DNA from 2 places in the Streptomyces sp. NPDC006925 genome. Region 2 is predicted to be linked to the other one. Evidence: riboswitches for the same ligand, from Rfam matches in the RefSeq annotation. Region 2 holds a riboswitch; the other holds the start of a gene.

Region 1 (7,876 bases), on a different contig from region 2:
GCGCTGGAGTACCTCGGCATTCACCATGAGGGGCTGCCCCTGGACGTCCGCGAGATTGAGTTCGATCTCCAGTCCCATGAGATTCCTGGGACGATCGAACCGCTTCTCCTCCAGGAGCTGCCACAGTCCCCGCAGACATGTGTGCAGCTTCTCCCGGTACCGCCGTCGATCGGACAGGTCGAACCTGTCGGCGACGACTTTCTCTCCCATCGGAGACTTCCTCCCTGCTGGTGGACGCTTCCGGAGGTCCCGGCCGAGCGTGCACCGATGATGCCCTGCCGCGCCACGGATAACGCCTGGCAGGGCTGACGCGGCGGGGAACTGCCGCTACGCTGGCCGAGGCCCGGCGGCACATTCCCTCGGCATACGGCGGTGTCCAGCTCACGCGGCACAGCTCTCGTCATAAACACCGACGACATCAGGCCGACCGCGTTTCGCCCGGAATCCGAGGTCAACCGCGCAGTGTCGGTACCAGCGCAGGTGAAAAGTCCGCCGATTCGTCCCGTTACAGCCTTACGGGAAACAGTGGGGCACGTTAGCGGAAACACTACTCGAACACATCTCGTATAAACTGCGCGAACGAGGCAGAGACTTGGCGATCCCGGCCGCCCCGGTCGACCCCTCCCAGCCGCGCCTGCGGCCATCTCCGCGCCGACACCGCCGTCGCGCCCCTGCCAGCACCATGTGTCTCCCAAGAGAGGCGACCCGCCATGCCGCTGCACGTACTCTCGGCCCCTGCCCCCGCCCTGCGCAGTGTCCTGACCGCCCTCGGCTCTCCCAGCGCGGTACGGGGCTCCCGGGCACCGCTCGCCCTGCGCACGGCGCAGGGCCCGCCGCGCCCCGAACTCCCGCTTCCCGCCTACGAGATGGTGCGCGTGGCGCCGGACGGCGCCGGGCACGCCACCGCCCCGGCCGCGGTGACCCCGCGCACCCGGCTGACCGGCTGGCGCTTCCTGCTGGCCGACGGGGGCACCGACGGCGAGGGCGGCCACGGCTCCGCGTTCGTCGGCACCGCCGAGGCCGTGCCGACCGCGGACGGCTGGACCTTCGGCCAGTTCCGGCAGGGCCCCTACGTCCTCTCGACGGTCCGCGCGCTGCGCCAGGCCGAGATACTGCCGACGCCCTACCAGCCGCGCCTGCTGTCGGTGCCGGAGCTCTACATGCTGACCCTGTGGCTGCACGCAGACATCGACGGTGATCCGCACGACGGCGTGCCGGACCCGGCCGATCTGCTGATCCCACTGGCTCCGGCGCCGCCCGGTATCGCCCCGCACACCGCGCACCGCGTGGACGCGCTGCTGCCCGTGCTGACCCGCAGACTCGGACCGGCGCCGGCGCCGGCTCCGGCTCCCGGGGCGGGCTCCGGTACCGCACCGCTGCTGCGTACGCCCGCGTGAGACGGCGTCTGCCTGCGGAAACCGCCGGTTCCGCTGCGCGCCCCTCCGAATGGGCTAGTCTTCGCGTCAGCCCGAACCCCCCGAATTGACGGTGCAGTTGGGCGCAACCGCCTGCCCGGGTGACGCGTCTGTGCGGTTGGGTACGAGCTGACGCGAAATCCCTGCGAATCCGCGTCGGCAGCGGAACACTGGGAGACGGACCGGAACGTACGCACGTACGGGGTGACGGGGGATCGGTCATGCACAACAGGAACCGCAGGACAGACGCCACAACACGACGGAAGACGACACCGACAATGTGCCAGCACCAGCCACCGTGCCCGACAGCGGACTCAGCCGACAGGGAGGCCGCGCAAGCCGTGGTCCACCACCCGGAGCAGGGCTGGAGCCTGCTCTGCAACGGAGTGCTCCTCTTCGAGGACACGGGAGAGCTGCTGCCGGACGGCCGGATCATCGCTCCGCACAAGCCGCTGGGCACGCACCACGTCATCACCGCCGCCTGACAGACGGCTCGCACGTCCGGCAGAACCGCACCGGATGTCACGGGGCGCCGACGACGGCCGCACGACGCACCACTCACGGCGATTCCGCACAACACCGCACGACGCAGGGCCGGCACGGCATCCGCCGTACCGGCCCTGAATCCGTCGTCCCGCAAGCCGTCGGCCCGCGGAGCCGCGCCGTGCAGCCGATGTCGCTACCCGGCGTCGTACTCCGCGATCGGCGGGCAGGAGCAGACCAGGTTGCGGTCCCCGTACGCGCCGTCGATCCGGCGCACCGGCGGCCAGTACTTGTCACCCGCGTGCACACCGGCGGGGAAGACCGCCTCCTCACGGCCGTACCCCTGCTGCCACTCACGGCCCAGCATGGCGGCGGTGTGCGGGGCGTTGCGCAACGGGTTGTCCTCCGCGTCCCACTCCCCCGTACCGACCTTCTCGATCTCCGCACGAATGGCGATCATCGCCTCGCAGAACCGGTCGACCTCGTTCAGGTCCTCGCTCTCCGTCGGCTCGATCATCAGCGTCCCGGCCACGGGGAAGGACATCGTCGGCGCGTGGAACCCGTAGTCGATCAGCCGCTTGGCGACGTCGTCGATGCTCACTCCGGTCTGCTTGGTCAGCGGGCGCACGTCGATGATGCACTCGTGCGCCACCAGTCCGTGGGGTCCCGCGTAGAGCACCGGATAGTGCGGCTCCAGCCGCTTGGCGATGTAGTTGGCGCTCAGCACCGCCACCTGGGTGGCCCTGCGCAGCCCCTCGGCCCCCATCAGCCGGACGTACGCCCAGGAGATGGGCAGGATGCCGGCCGATCCCCACGGCGCCCCGGAGACCGGGCCGATCCCCGTCGCGGGCCCCGCGGCGGGCTGCAGCGGGTGGTTGGGCAGATACGGGGCCAGGTGCGCACGCACCCCGATCGGACCGACGCCGGGGCCGCCCCCGCCGTGCGGGATGCAGAACGTCTTGTGCAGGTTCAGGTGCGAGACGTCGGCGCCGAAGCGCCCCGGCCTCGCCAGCCCCAGCAGCGCGTTCAGGTTGGCGCCGTCCACGTACACCTGGCCGCCCGCGTCGTGCACGGCTGCGCAGACCTCGGTGATGTGTTCCTCGAACACTCCGTGCGTGGACGGGTAGGTGACCATCAGAACGGCCAGCTCGTCGCCGTACTGCTCGATCTTGGCATGCAGGTCGGCCACGTCCACGTCGCCGTTGTCGCTGGTCTTGACGACCACGACCGTCATCCCCGCCATCACCGCGCTGGCCGCGTTGGTGCCGTGCGCCGATGAAGGGATGAGGCAGACGGTGCGCCCGGGCTCGCCGTTGGCACGATGGTAGGCGCGGACCGCCAGCAGCCCGGCCAGTTCACCCTGCGAGCCCGCGTTGGGCTGGAGGGAGACCTTGTCGTAGCCGGTGACCTCGGCCAGCCGCTCCTCCAGCTCGCGGATCAGCGTCAGATACCCCTCGGCCTGCTCCGCGGGCGCGAAGGGGTGCAGCGCGCCGAACTCCGGCCAGGTGACCGGCTCCATCTCCGTGGTGGCGTTGAGCTTCATCGTGCAGGACCCCAGCGGGATCATGCCGCGGTCCAGCGCGTAGTCCCGGTCGGCCAGCCGGCGCAGGTAGCGCAGCATCGCGGTCTCGGAGCGGTGCTCGTGGAAGGCCGGGTGGGTGAGGTACTCGTCGGTACGCAGCAGGTCGGCCGGGAGCGCGTCGCCGGTGGCCGCGTCCAGCTCGTCGAGGTCGGCCTGCGCAGCCGCGACACCGAACGCCTGCCACACGGTGGTGAGCTGGTCCCGGCCCGTGGTCTCGTCGCAGGCGACGCCGACGTGGTCGGCGTCCACCAGCCGCAGATTGACCCCCGCCTCACGGGCCCGCTCGGTGACCTGGGCGGCCTGGCCCGGGACGCGCGCGGTGACGGTGTCGAAGAAGCTGTCGTGGACGATCTCGACCCCGCCGTCCCGCAGCCCGGCCGCGAGCAGTGCCGCGTACCGGTGGGTGCGGCGGGCGATCGCCGCCAGCCCGTCCGGACCGTGGTACGCGGCGTACATCCCGGCCATCACCGCCAGCAGCACCTGCGCGGTGCAGATGTTGCTGGTGGCCTTCTCCCGCCGGATGTGCTGTTCACGGGTCTGCAGGGCGAGGCGGTACGCCTGCTCTCCGTCCACGTCCTTGGAGACCCCGACGAGCCGCCCGGGCAGGCTGCGGGCGAACTGCTCGCGGACGGACATGTAGCCCGCGTGCGGTCCGCCGAAGCCCATCGGCACCCCGAACCGCTGGCTGGAGCCGACGGCGATGTCCGCGCCCAGCTCGCCGGGGGAGGTCAGCAGCGTCAGCGCCAGCAGGTCGGCGGCGACGGTGACCACCGCGCCGAGTTCGTGCGCCTGCTCGACGGTGCGGCGCTGGTCGCGTATCGCTCCGGAGGCGCCCGGGTACTGGAGCAGCACCCCGAAGATCCCCCGCTCGGTGAGCCCCGCGGGGATGCCCTCGGCCAGGTCGGCGACCACGATCTCCACACCGGTCGGCTCGGCGCGGGTACGCAGCACCGCCACGGTCTGCGGCAGGCAGTCGGCGTCGACCAGGAACACGCCGCCGCCCCGCTTGCCGGCCTTGCCGACCCGGCGGGAGAGGGCCATCGCCTCGGCGGCGGCCGTGGGCTCGTCCAGCAGCGAGGCACCGGCGGTGGGCAGCCCGGTCAGGTCGGAGACGACGGTCTGGAAGTTGAGCAGCGCCTCCAGCCGGCCCTGCGAGATCTCCGGCTGGTAGGGGGTGTAGGCCGTGTACCAGGCGGGGTTCTCCATGACGTTGCGCAGGATCACCGGCGGCGTGAAGGTGCCGTAGTAGCCCAGGCCGATCATGGAGTGCAGGACCTGGTTGCGCCGCGCGAGGGTGTGCAGTTCGGCCAGCACGTCGGCCTCGCTCCGCGCGTCGGGGAGCTTCAGCCGCTCGGTGCTCCGGATCACCTCGGGCACGGCCGCGCCGGTCAGCTCGTCGAGCGACCCGTAACCGACCTGGGCGAGCATCTTGGCCTGGGCACCGGCGTCGGGTCCGATGTGGCGACTCTCGAAGGGGATGCCGCTCTCCAGCGCCGAGAGCGGGGTGCGAGGGGAAGTCATCTGCGGGGGCCTCCTGGTCTGTGCGACCTGCGAGGGGCACCTTCCACGGGTGCCCGGACGGCCTCCCCCTCTGTCATCTGACCTGAGAGTTTCACCGAGCCACGTGCCGGACGCTCGGCTTACACCGTCGGTGAGGGAGGGCTTCGGTGTGCTGGTCCGGGCCCGCCCTGCTTTCCAGAGTGACCTCGTCCGCACGGTACGTGAGCCTGAGAGATTCCGGGGAGGAGTTGCTCCTTCGGCGCCTCCGGAAACTGCACCGGAGGACTCTCCCGCACGGGGTCGACAGCCACCTCGAGAGTATCAGCGCCCCCTGGCGTGGTAACCCGGCGTGCGCCCGAGTGGCCAATAGTCGAAAAGTGCCGTTTCGTGGTGAGTACGCGCAGAAACAGCGCGTCGCGACCTGGTGGAGGCGCCCCGTGCAGACCGGAACAGATCCGCGAAGCCTGATCGGCCGCAAGGCGTTCGACCGTGCAGGAACCAAGATCGGCACCGTGGACGAGGTGTATCTCGACGACGCCACAGGCGACCCGGAATGGGCCGCGCTGCGCACGGGCCTCTTCAGCCGTGACGCCTTCGTCCCGCTGGAGCCCTCCGACCTGGACGAGAGGGGGCTGAGGGTCCCGTTCGAGCGGGCTCTGATCAAGAGCGCCCCCGACTTCGGCGTCGGCCGCCACCTCTCCCCCCAGCAGGAGCTGGAGCTCTACCGCCACTACGGCCTCGACGTGCCCGTCGGCGGGGAGGCGTCTCCGTCGGCGGACCGGGATTTCGGGCGGATAGCCGGCGCCGGGGACTGATCAGCGGCGAGGCCGGCGACACCCGCGCCCAGCATGACCGGTTCGGCGGTCTCCAGTTGCGGATCGTCGACGGAGAAGGTGCGCACCCGGCCGGGTGCCGAGTCCGGCTCCTCGAACCGTACGGTGACCTTCCCGACGCCGCTGCCCTGCACCCAGCCCCGCCCGTGGACGGCATGGCGCACATCCCGGCCGGGGATCCAGCGCCGGTCCGCGGGCACCGCCGCGCCCGGTTCCTCGACGGCGGCCGCCTCTCCGGCCCCCGGGACCGCCCCAGACCGCTCCCCGGCGTCCCGCCCGGGCCCCGCCGGGCCGCCTGCCCCGGTCTCCGTACCGGCCTCATGGGCGGCGGCGGGCCCCTGGGCCGCCTGGGCCTGCGCGAACAGGTCCTCCTGGGTGAAGTCGGCGAGCCCGCTGACGCCCACGCCGAGCAGCCGCACGCCGGCCGTGGTGTCCACCCCGTCCAGCAGCCGCAGCGCCGCCTCGCGTACGACACCGACGTCATCGGTGGGGCCCCGGAGCGTCTCGGATCTGGTGAGGGTGGAGAAGTCGTAGCTGCGCACCTTGATGACGACCGTGCGGCCGGACCGCCCCGCCGCGCGCAGGCGCGTCACACAGCGCCCGGCCAGCCGCTCCACCTCCAGCCGGACCCGGGTGCGGTCGGTGAGGTCGACGTCGTAGGTGTCCTCCACGGAGACCGACTTGGCGTCCCGTTCGGCCACCACCGGGCGGTCGTCGACCCCGTGCGCCATCGCGTGGACCGACGTGCCGTGCGCCTTTCCGAGCAGCCGCAGCAGTTCGTCCTCCCCGGCCTCCACGATCTCGCCCACGGTGCTGATCCCCGCCCTGCGCAGCACCTCCGCGGTGGCCGGCCCGACCCCGGGCAGGGTCCGCACCGGCAGCGGTGCCAGCATCCCGCGCTCGGTGCCCACCGGGATGAGCACCAGCCCGTCCGGTTTCGCCTGCTCCGAGGCGATCTTCGCCAGCATCTTGGACCCCGCGAGCCCCACCGAGCCGGTCAGCCCCGTCGCTGTCGCGATGTCCCGCCGCAGCCGCTCACCGACCTCACGCGCCCCTTCAGCGCCACCCTGCGTCCCTTCCAGGGCCTCTCCGGCCTCCAGGTCCACGAACGCCTCGTCGAGGCTCAGCGGCTCCACCAGGGGCGAGAGGGCGTGCAGCAGCTCCATCACCACGTCGCTGACCGCGCGGTAGAGCCCGAACCTGGCGCCCAGATACGCCGCGTTCGGCGCCAGCCGCCGCGCCTGCGCCGTGGGCATCGCGGAGTGCACCCCGAAGCGCCGGGCCTCGTAGGACGCGGTGGAGACCACCCCGCGGGGCCCGAGACCGCCGACCACCACCGGCTTCCCGCGCAGGCTGGGCTTGGACGCCTGCTCCACCGCGGCGAAGAAGGCGTCCATGTCCAGATGCAGGATGGTCGGCTGGGTCCTCACACCCCCCGATGCTGCCGTACGCCACTGACACTACGCGGCCGCGGCGTGCCCGGCGGCTGCGCCGAGCGGAGGCGGAAGCGCTAACCGGCGCGGTTGCGGCGCCGGGCGAGCTCGTCCTCGGGGTGGTCCCGCACGAGCGTCTCACCGGTGTCGACACGCTCCCCGTGCAGACGGGAGAGCGCGCCCTCGACGTCCTTCCAGACGACGCCGACGGCGATTCCGAAGACGCCCTGGCCGCCCTGCAGGAGATCGACGACCTCGTCGGGTGAGGAGCACTCGTAGACCGTGGCCCCGTCGCTCATCAGCGTCATCCGCGCCAGGTCGGTGCGGCCTCCGGAACGCAGATGCCGGACGGCCGCGCGGATGTTCTGCAGCGAGACACCGGTGTCCAGCAACCGTTTGACGATCTTGAGGACGACGATGTCCCGGAAGCTGTAGAGCCGCTGGCTGCCCGAGCCGTAGGCGGGGCGGATACTGGGCTCGACCAGCCCGGTCCGGGCCCAGTAGTCGAGTTGCCGGTAGGTGATCCCGGCCGCCGAGCAGGCGGTGGGGCCGCGGTAGCCGACCTGCTCCGAGGGAGCGTCGCCGCCCGGGCCGACGGCACCTGCCGGGGAGGATGCGGGGCACGGCCGC
Region 2 (7,876 bases):
GGAGATGGAGGCGTTCTGCTTGAAGAGCATGCCGATGGCGCCGGCGGCCAGCAGGAAGCGGACCACGGCGTCGTCGTCCGCGCCGGGGACGAAGTGGTGGGCGTAGTGCAGGACGGCGGGGATGATGCCGGCGGCGCCGTTGGTCGGCGCGGTGACGACCCGGCCGCCCGCCGCGTTCTCCTCGTTCACGGCCATGGCGTAGAGGGTGGTCCACTCCATGGCGTGGGCCTCGACCTGGCCCTCGGCGCGCAGTTGGCGGGCCGAGGTGGCGGCGCGGCGGCGCACCTTGAGGCCGCCGGGCAGGATGCCCTCCTGGGTCAGGCCGCGGGCCACGCAGTCCCGCATGACCTGCCAGATCTCCAGCAGTCCGGCGCGGATCTCGTCCTCGGTGCGCCAGGCTTTCTCGTTCTCCAGCATGAGGCGGGAGACCGACAGGCCGGTCTCCCGGGTGAGGCGCAGCAGTTCGTCGCCGGTGCGGAAGGGGTGCCGCAGGACGGTGTCGTCCAGTTTGATGCGGTCCTCGCCGACGGCGTCCTCGTCCACGACGAAGCCGCCGCCCACCGAGTAGTAGGTCTTCTCCAGCAGTGGTGTGCCGGCCTCGTCGTAGGCGAAGAGGGTCATGCCGTTGGCGTGGTACGGGAGGGAGCGGCGCCGGTGCAGCACGAGTTGGGTGCGCTCGTCGAACGGGATCTCGTGCGTGTCGCCTATCTCCGTGGCCAGCAGCCGCAGCCGGCCCTCGGCGCGGATCCGCGCCACGCGGTCGTCGGCGTTCTCCACGTCGACCGTGCGCGGGGACTCGCCCTCCAGGCCCAGCAGGACGGCCTTGGGGGTGCCGTGGCCGTGGCCGGTCGCGCCGAGGGAGCCGAACAGTTCGGCGCGTACGGAGGCGGTGTGCGCCAGCGCGCCCTCGTTCTTCAGCCGGCGCGCGAACATGCGGGCGGCGCGCATCGGGCCCACGGTGTGGGAACTGGAGGGGCCGATGCCGATCGAGAACAGGTCGAAGACGGAGATTGCCATGGTGCGGCTCCAAGCCCTTGGCGGGCCAGCGGGTTGTGTCCTGGTGCGGAGCGGTGGGTGCCGGAGGGGCCGGGTGCGGCCCCTCCGGCGGGGGAGGAGCCCCGCTCGGGGGCTCCGGGGAGTCCTGCGGAGGACTACTTGCCCAGCGTGGGGTAGAGCGGGTGCTTCTCCGCGAGGGCGGTGACCCGCGCGGCGAGTGCCTTGCCCTTGGTGTCGTCGAAGCCCGGCAGCAGGGCCTCGGCGATGATGTCGGCGACCTCGGTGAAGTCCTCGTCCTGGAAGCCGCGGGTCGCCAGCGCGGGCGTCCCGATGCGCAGGCCCGAGGTCACCATCGGGGGCCGAGGGTCGTTGGGGACGGCGTTGCGGTTGACGGTGATGCCGACGTCGTGGAGCCGGTCCTCGGCCTGCTGCCCGTCCAGCTCGCTGTTGCGCAGGTCGACCAGGACCAGGTGGACGTCCGTGCCGCCGGAGAGCACCGAGACGCCGGCGCCGACGGTGTCCTCGCGCAGCAGGCGCTCGGCGAGGATCCGCGCGCCGGAGAGCGTGCGCTGCTGGCGGTCCTTGAAGTCGTCGCTGGCGGCGACCTTGAAGGCGACGGCCTTCGCCGCGATCACGTGCTCCAGCGGACCGCCCTGCTGACCCGGGAAGACCGCGGAGTTGATCTTCTTGGCGTACTCCTTCTTCGACAGGATCACCCCGCCGCGCGGACCGCCGAGGGTCTTGTGCGTGGTGGTCGTGACGATGTCCGCGTACGGCACCGGGCTCGGGTGCAGCCCGGCGGCGACGAGGCCGGCGAAGTGCGCCATGTCCACCATCAGCAGCGCACCGACCTCGTCGGCGATGCGGCGGAAGGCGGCGAAGTCGAGCTGCCGCGGGTAGGCGGACCAGCCCGCGATGATCAGCTGCGGGCGGTGCTCCTTGGCCAGCCGCTCGACCTCGTCCATGTCGACCCGGCCGGTCTGCTCGTCGACCTTGTAGGCGGCGACGTTGTAGAGCTTGCCGGAGAAGTTGATCTTCATGCCGTGGGTGAGGTGCCCACCGTGCGCCAGATCCAGGCCCAGGATGGTGTCGCCCGGCTTGAGCAGTGCGAACATCGCAGCGGCGTTCGCCTGGGCACCGGAGTGCGGCTGCACGTTGGCGGCCTCGGCGCCGAACAGCGCCTTGATCCGGTCGCGGGCCAGGTCCTCGACCACGTCGACGTACTCGCAGCCGCCGTAGTAGCGGCGCCCGGGGTAGCCCTCGGCGTACTTGTTCGTGAGGACCGAGCCCTGGGCCTCCATGGAGGCGACCGGAGCGAAGTTCTCCGAGGCGATCATCTCGAGGGTGGACTGCTGGCGGTGGAGTTCGGCGTCGACGGCGGCGGCGACGTCGGGGTCGACCTCGTGGAGAGAGCCGTTCAGAAGCGACATGGAAGAACCGTCCCTGGGAAGTGGCGGCGGGGTGGGCAAGCAGCCTCGGTCCCCCGAGGCGGACGCCTCAGTTGCCCGAGGCGAATGCGGCGTACTCGTCGGCCGAGAGCAGGTCGTCCGGCAGCGCGTCGACCTTCACCTTGAACAGCCAGCCGCCCTCCAGCGGGGCGGAGTTGACCAGCGCCGGGTCGTCCACCACGTCCTGGTTGATCTCGGTGATCTCACCGGAGGCGGGGGAGTAGAGGTCGCTGACGGACTTGGTGGACTCCAGTTCGCCGCAGGTCTCGCCCGCGGTCACGGTGTCACCGACCTCGGGGAGCTGGACGAAGACGACGTCGCCGAGGGCGTTGGCGGCGTGCTCGGTGATACCGACCGTCGCGACGCCGTCATCGGCGGCCGACAGCCACTCGTGCTCCTTGCTGTAGCGGAGCTGCTGGGGGTTGCTCATGAGTCTGATTCTCCCGGATGCGAAAGGTGCAGTGAACACGGTCTTGGCAGGTGGAACGGGGGGCGCGGGCCGCCCTTCGGTGGCGGCGGGTGCTCAGGCCCGCTTGTAGAAGGGCAGCGCCACGACCTCGTACGGCTCGTGGGAGCCCCGGATGTCGACCGCGACCCCCTCCGTGCCGGGCTCGGCGTGTGCCGCGTCCACGTACGCCATGGCGATCGGCTTGCCCAGCGTCGGCGACGGCGCCCCGGAGGTGACTTCGCCCACAACCGCACCGTCGGCGACCACCGGGTAACCGGCGCGCGGCACCCGGCGCCCCTCGGACACCAGCCCGACCAGCTTGCGCGGCGGGGCGGTCGCGGCCTTCTCGGCGGCCGCCGCCAGCGCGTCCCGGCCCACGAAGCGTCCCTCGTTCGAGGTCTTCTCGAACTTGACGATCCGGCCCAGCCCCGCGTCGAACGGGGTCAGCGCGGTGGACAGCTCGTGCCCGTACAGCGGCATGCCGGCCTCCAGGCGGAGCGTGTCGCGGCAGCTGAGCCCGCACGGGGTCAGCCCGGCCTCCCGGCCCGCCTCGGTCAGCGCCTCCCAGACCGCCACGGCGTCGTCGGGCGAGACGAACAGCTCGAAGCCGTCCTCGCCGGTGTATCCCGTGCGGGCGATCAGCGCCGACTTGCCGGCGACCATGTCGCGCTCACCGGCGTAGTAGCGCAGTCCGTCCACGTCGAAGCCGGTCAGCTGCTTGAGGATGCCCGCTGCCGCCGGGCCCTGCACCGCGATGAGCGCGTAGCTGTCGCGGTCGTCCCGCACCTCGGCACCGAAGCCGTCCTGCCGCGCGACCAGCGCGTCCAGCACCGTCTGCGCGTTGGCGGCGTTGGCCACGACCAGGTACTCCTGGTCGTCCAGCCGGTAGACGATCAGATCGTCGAGGATGCCGCCGTCCTCGTCGCAGATCATGGTGTAGCGGGCGCGGCCGACCGCCAGCTTGGACAGGTTGCCGACCAGCGCGTGGTCCAGCAGTTCGGCGGCCTGCGGCCCGGTCAGGGTGATCTCGCCCATGTGCGAGAGGTCGAAGAGACCGGCGGTCGAGCGCACGGCCAGATGCTCCTCGCGCTCGCTGCCGTAGCGCAGCGGCATGTCCCAGCCTGCGAAGTCGGTCATGGTGGCGCCCAGCGCACGGTGCGTGGCGTCCAGCGCGGTCTTGCGGATGGCCGGTGGCTCAGTCATGCAGGCTCCCAGAGTCCCGATGCGTCCCCATAGGGGGATATGACGTGGATGTCCTCCCCATCTGTCATCGGAACCTGAGAGGTTCGCCGACAGCTCCCGAACGGCTGGAGCCCGGCTTGCACCTTGGGTGGGACCGCCGCTCCGCGCCGGGGCGGGGGCACAGCGGTCCGCTTTTCAGATCTGCCTAGCCTGCGCGGTAACGGGGCCTGAGAGATTCAAGGGAGGATCTTGCTCCTTCGGCGCCCCGGCGTGCGCGTACTGCACACGCCTGCCGGGGACTCTCCCGCGCGGGTTCGAACGGCCGGTATGCAGTTTGGATGCGCACATCATGGCACGGCCGAGCGGGCCGTGGCTGCCCCCGCGGAGCAGCTCTTCGCCTTGAACCGCATTACTCCTTCTTTACATACTTGGGGCGGCGGCCGAACAGCCGCCAGGGGAGGGAGATCCAGTGGGCAGCCCGTGCCGTGCAGGAGCCGTACCGAGGGGCGCGCGAGCGGGCCCCGCAGCCCGCGCCGCGGTCCGGCACGATCTTCGCCGTACCGCCGGGCGGTGGACGCTGCGCTATCCGGCGGGGGACGTGGTGGTGGTCTCCGGACTGCCGGGCGGCGGCAAGTCCACGCTCATGCGGCGCGCGGTCCCGGCCCGGTCCGACGCGGTGCGCATCGACTCGCAGGACACCCGCGAGCGCTGGGAGGCGCGGATGCCGCACTGGCTGCCGTACGGCGCCTACCGGCCCCTGGTGCGGCTCGCGCACTACGCGGCGCTGCGCACGGCACTGGGCTCGGGTGCGGCCGTCATGGTGCACGACTGCGGCACGCAGAGCTGGGTGCGCCGCTGGCTGGCCCGGGACGCGGTACGGCGCGGGCGCTCCTTGCACCTGCTGCTGCTCGACGTCCCCGCCGGGGACGCGCTGGCCGGGCAGACCGTGCGAGGCAGACGGGTGACGGGGTACGCCTTCCGGCGGCATCTGCGCGCTGTCGGAAGGCTGCGGGCCGCCGCGGAGGCCGGACGGCTGCCGCGCGGCTGCGTCTCCTCGGTGCTGCTGGACCGGGAGGCGGCCCGGGGCGTGCGGTCCGTGCTCTTCGAGCCGCTGCCCGCCGCGGTACCGCTGGTGCTCTCCCCGTGGGCGGGACCGCCGGGCCCGACCGCGCCGCCAACCGTACCGTCACCCGGAGCCGAGCGGACGCCCGCGGCCCCGGCACCCGCGAGGGATGCCGGGGCCGCGGACGGGGACACCGGTGACCGGGTTCAGGGGGTGACCGGGGTCAGCGGCCCGCTGCCGGGGTGACCGGCTTGACGGGCTGCTGCGCGGGGGACTGCTGCCCTGCCTGGCCCAGCGCGGGCTTGCCGGGGGCCTGCGGCCGCGGGGGCTGCTGAGCGGCGGGCTTCGTCGGTCCGGCCGGCTTGGCGGGCTTGGCGGGCTTCCCGGGCTCGGCCGGCTTCGCGGGTTGCTGCTCCTGGGCCGACTCCGACGGCTTGGCGGGCTTCGACGGCTTGGCGGGCTGCTGCCCTTCGGCCGGCTTCTCGCCGGGTTCGGACGGCTTCTGCGGGCCGGACGGCTTCTCGCCGGGTTGGGGCGGCTTCGGGAGCTTGTGCTGCGCCATCGGGTCCTGCTGGGGGGTCGCGGGCTTGTGCTGCGGCGCCGACTGCCCCATGCCCTGGTCGTCCGACGGCTTCGGCTTGGCCTGCTCCGTCCCGGAATCCGGTCCGGCGGGCTGCTGGATGCCGGGCCGCTGCCCCGGGGCGTGGCCGACCACCGGCGCGGCGGCGGCCGCACCCGCCGCGCCGAGGGCGAGCGAGCCGGCCAGGGTGACGGTGACGGCGATCCTGTTCACACGCATGTGCTCTCCTCCGTGGGGCGTGCCGGTTGGCACGTATGGGGACGGAGTCCACCTTTCGGGCATCTGACGCGGGGCGCAACCGGAGCGTCGCTGTTCGTGTTCGTCCCGGTTCGTCCAGGGGGCCTGACCGGTGCTCAGGGGCCCCTCCGAGCGGGCGGGGATCATGGATAGGCTTGCCGTATGACAGTTCCCTCGCAGCCCTCGCAGCCTCAGCAGCCGCAGCACTTCGGGCCCGGGCACGGGGGCGGCTGGCCCGGCAACGAACTGGAGGAAGCCCTGGCCGCCTCGCTCCAGGTGCCGCACGCGGGCGCCCGGCTGCTGGAGGTGCTGGGCCGCAGCAGCGTCTGGGTCCCGCTGCCGGAGGGCGGCGACCGGGAGAGCCGGGAACTGGATCTGCCGACCATCGAGTTGGACGGCGCGGTCCATGTGCCGGTCTTCAGCTCCGAGCAGCAGTTCCTCAGCGTCGTCGGTACGCATGTGTCCTTCACCGTCGCACCGGCCAGGGAATTCGCGCGCGGCCTGCCCGCGGGGGTGGGCATCGCCGTGAACCCGGAGGGGACGGTGGGGGTTCCGCTGTCCGCCGAGGCCGTCGCCGAACTGTGCGCCAACACCCCCGCCGAGCAGGCCGCCACCGGGGCCGTGCGGGGTGCCCGCGTGCGGCTGTTCGAGCCGGACTGGCAGGACGATCCGCTCGCCTTCCTCGCCGCGGCCTCGGCGGAGTTCGCCGCGCTCCCGGCCGTACGCACCGCGCGCCGGGGCCTCGCCAGTACCGAGGGCGATTCGCCCGGTCTGCTCGTCGGGATAGAGCTCGACCTCCTCGATCCGGAGGCCCGGCAGGCGGCCCACGACGCGCTCGGCAGGGCGCTGCACGTGGCGCCGGTGCGCTGGCCGGTCCAGATGGTGCTGCTCGACGCGGCCGACGACCCGGTCGTGGACTGGCTGCGGCAGTGCGTACGTCCGTTCTACGACCGCGAGAACCACAGCTGAGCGCGGCGCCAGGGACGGTGGTGGGCCACGGTGCCGGTGAGGTGCCGTTCGCGGCCCGGATGCGGAGCGGCGCGCGCCGGTTGCCGGACCCGAGCTGAGTACGAGTACCGATGTCCCGGTCCGCTCGTAAGCTGGTTGGATGGCGGTGCGGGGCGACGAGCCAGGAACGGCGGCAGAGGTGGAAAGGCGGCCCAGGTGAGCGCGGGTGAGAGCGTCGAGACGCTGCTGCGGCGGGTGGCGCCCGGCGGGCACGGCACCTACGAGAGCTACGAGAACTACGAGGCCCTGCTCCAGGCGCTCGCCGGCAGCCAGGTGTGGATGCTGCTGTGGAACGGGCAGGTCGGATCCCCCGACGCGCAGTACGGAAACATGGACGTCGCCGGGTACGGCTACGCACCCTGTGTCACCTCGGCCCAGGAGCTGGCGGCTTCCGGCTGGAACCGCGCCCACGAGGTCGTCGCCGGACGGGAGATCGCTGCGGCCCTCTTCGCCGACCGCTGGGGGATCTGGCTGAATCCGCACGCTCCCGGCGGCGGCGTCGGCATCCCCTGGCTGGATCTGCGGCGGATCGCGGTCGGCCTCGACCAGCTTCCCGCCGGGCCGCTGCGGATCAGCGAGCCGACCCTGGAGATCCCGCAGTTCTATGCGCTGCTGACGCAGAACGCCCACCGGACCCCTGTCGTCCGCTCGCTGCGCCGCGCCTGGGTGCGGCCCGCGCTGGGCGTCCCGTACCTGGCCGTGGGCCTCGACCTGTACGACAGCGCCCCCGCCTCGATCGAGGCGGCCCGCCGGATGATGGCCCAGTCGGTGCTCGCGGTGCCCGACGGACTCCCCGTCTCCAGTGTCGCGATGGCGGACGACTACGACCCCGTGGCCATGTGGATGCGCAGCCAGTCCCGGCCATTCTTCGACCGGGACGCACACGCTCCGGCCGGATACGACGCCTCCCGGCC

The links. A riboswitch is a leader RNA that binds a small molecule or an ion and turns the genes downstream of it on or off. The one in region 2 is predicted to bind glycine.
Region 1: linked by a shared signal. The riboswitch ahead of gcvP (aminomethyl-transferring glycine dehydrogenase) and the one ahead of gcvT (glycine cleavage system aminomethyltransferase GcvT) in region 2 are both predicted to bind glycine.

The regions. Positions count from the first base shown of each region.
Region 1 is NZ_JBIAGB010000001.1:551,294-559,169, forward strand. Features, by position in the region: gene ACFYNS_RS02575 (glutamate--cysteine ligase) at 1-210, opposite strand, end outside; gene ACFYNS_RS02580 (hypothetical protein) at 711-1,397, shown strand; gene ACFYNS_RS02585 (DUF5999 family protein) at 1,694-1,900, shown strand; gene gcvP (aminomethyl-transferring glycine dehydrogenase) at 2,095-5,001, opposite strand; glycine riboswitch at 5,186-5,283, opposite strand; gene ACFYNS_RS02595 (PRC-barrel domain-containing protein) at 5,418-5,795, shown strand; gene ACFYNS_RS02600 (DNA polymerase IV) at 5,711-7,243, opposite strand; gene ACFYNS_RS02605 (MerR family transcriptional regulator) at 7,324-7,876, opposite strand, start outside.
Region 2 is NZ_JBIAGB010000005.1:35,135-43,010, reverse strand. Features, by position in the region: gene ACFYNS_RS09650 (L-serine ammonia-lyase) at 1-1,017, opposite strand, end outside; gene glyA (serine hydroxymethyltransferase) at 1,152-2,426, opposite strand; gene gcvH (glycine cleavage system protein GcvH) at 2,494-2,874, opposite strand; gene gcvT (glycine cleavage system aminomethyltransferase GcvT) at 2,968-4,095, opposite strand; glycine riboswitch at 4,280-4,391, opposite strand; gene ACFYNS_RS09630 (AAA family ATPase) at 4,544-5,383, shown strand; gene ACFYNS_RS09625 (hypothetical protein) at 5,361-5,936, opposite strand; gene ACFYNS_RS09620 (enhanced serine sensitivity protein SseB C-terminal domain-containing protein) at 6,117-6,923, shown strand; gene ACFYNS_RS09615 (enhanced serine sensitivity protein SseB C-terminal domain-containing protein) at 7,119-7,876, shown strand, end outside.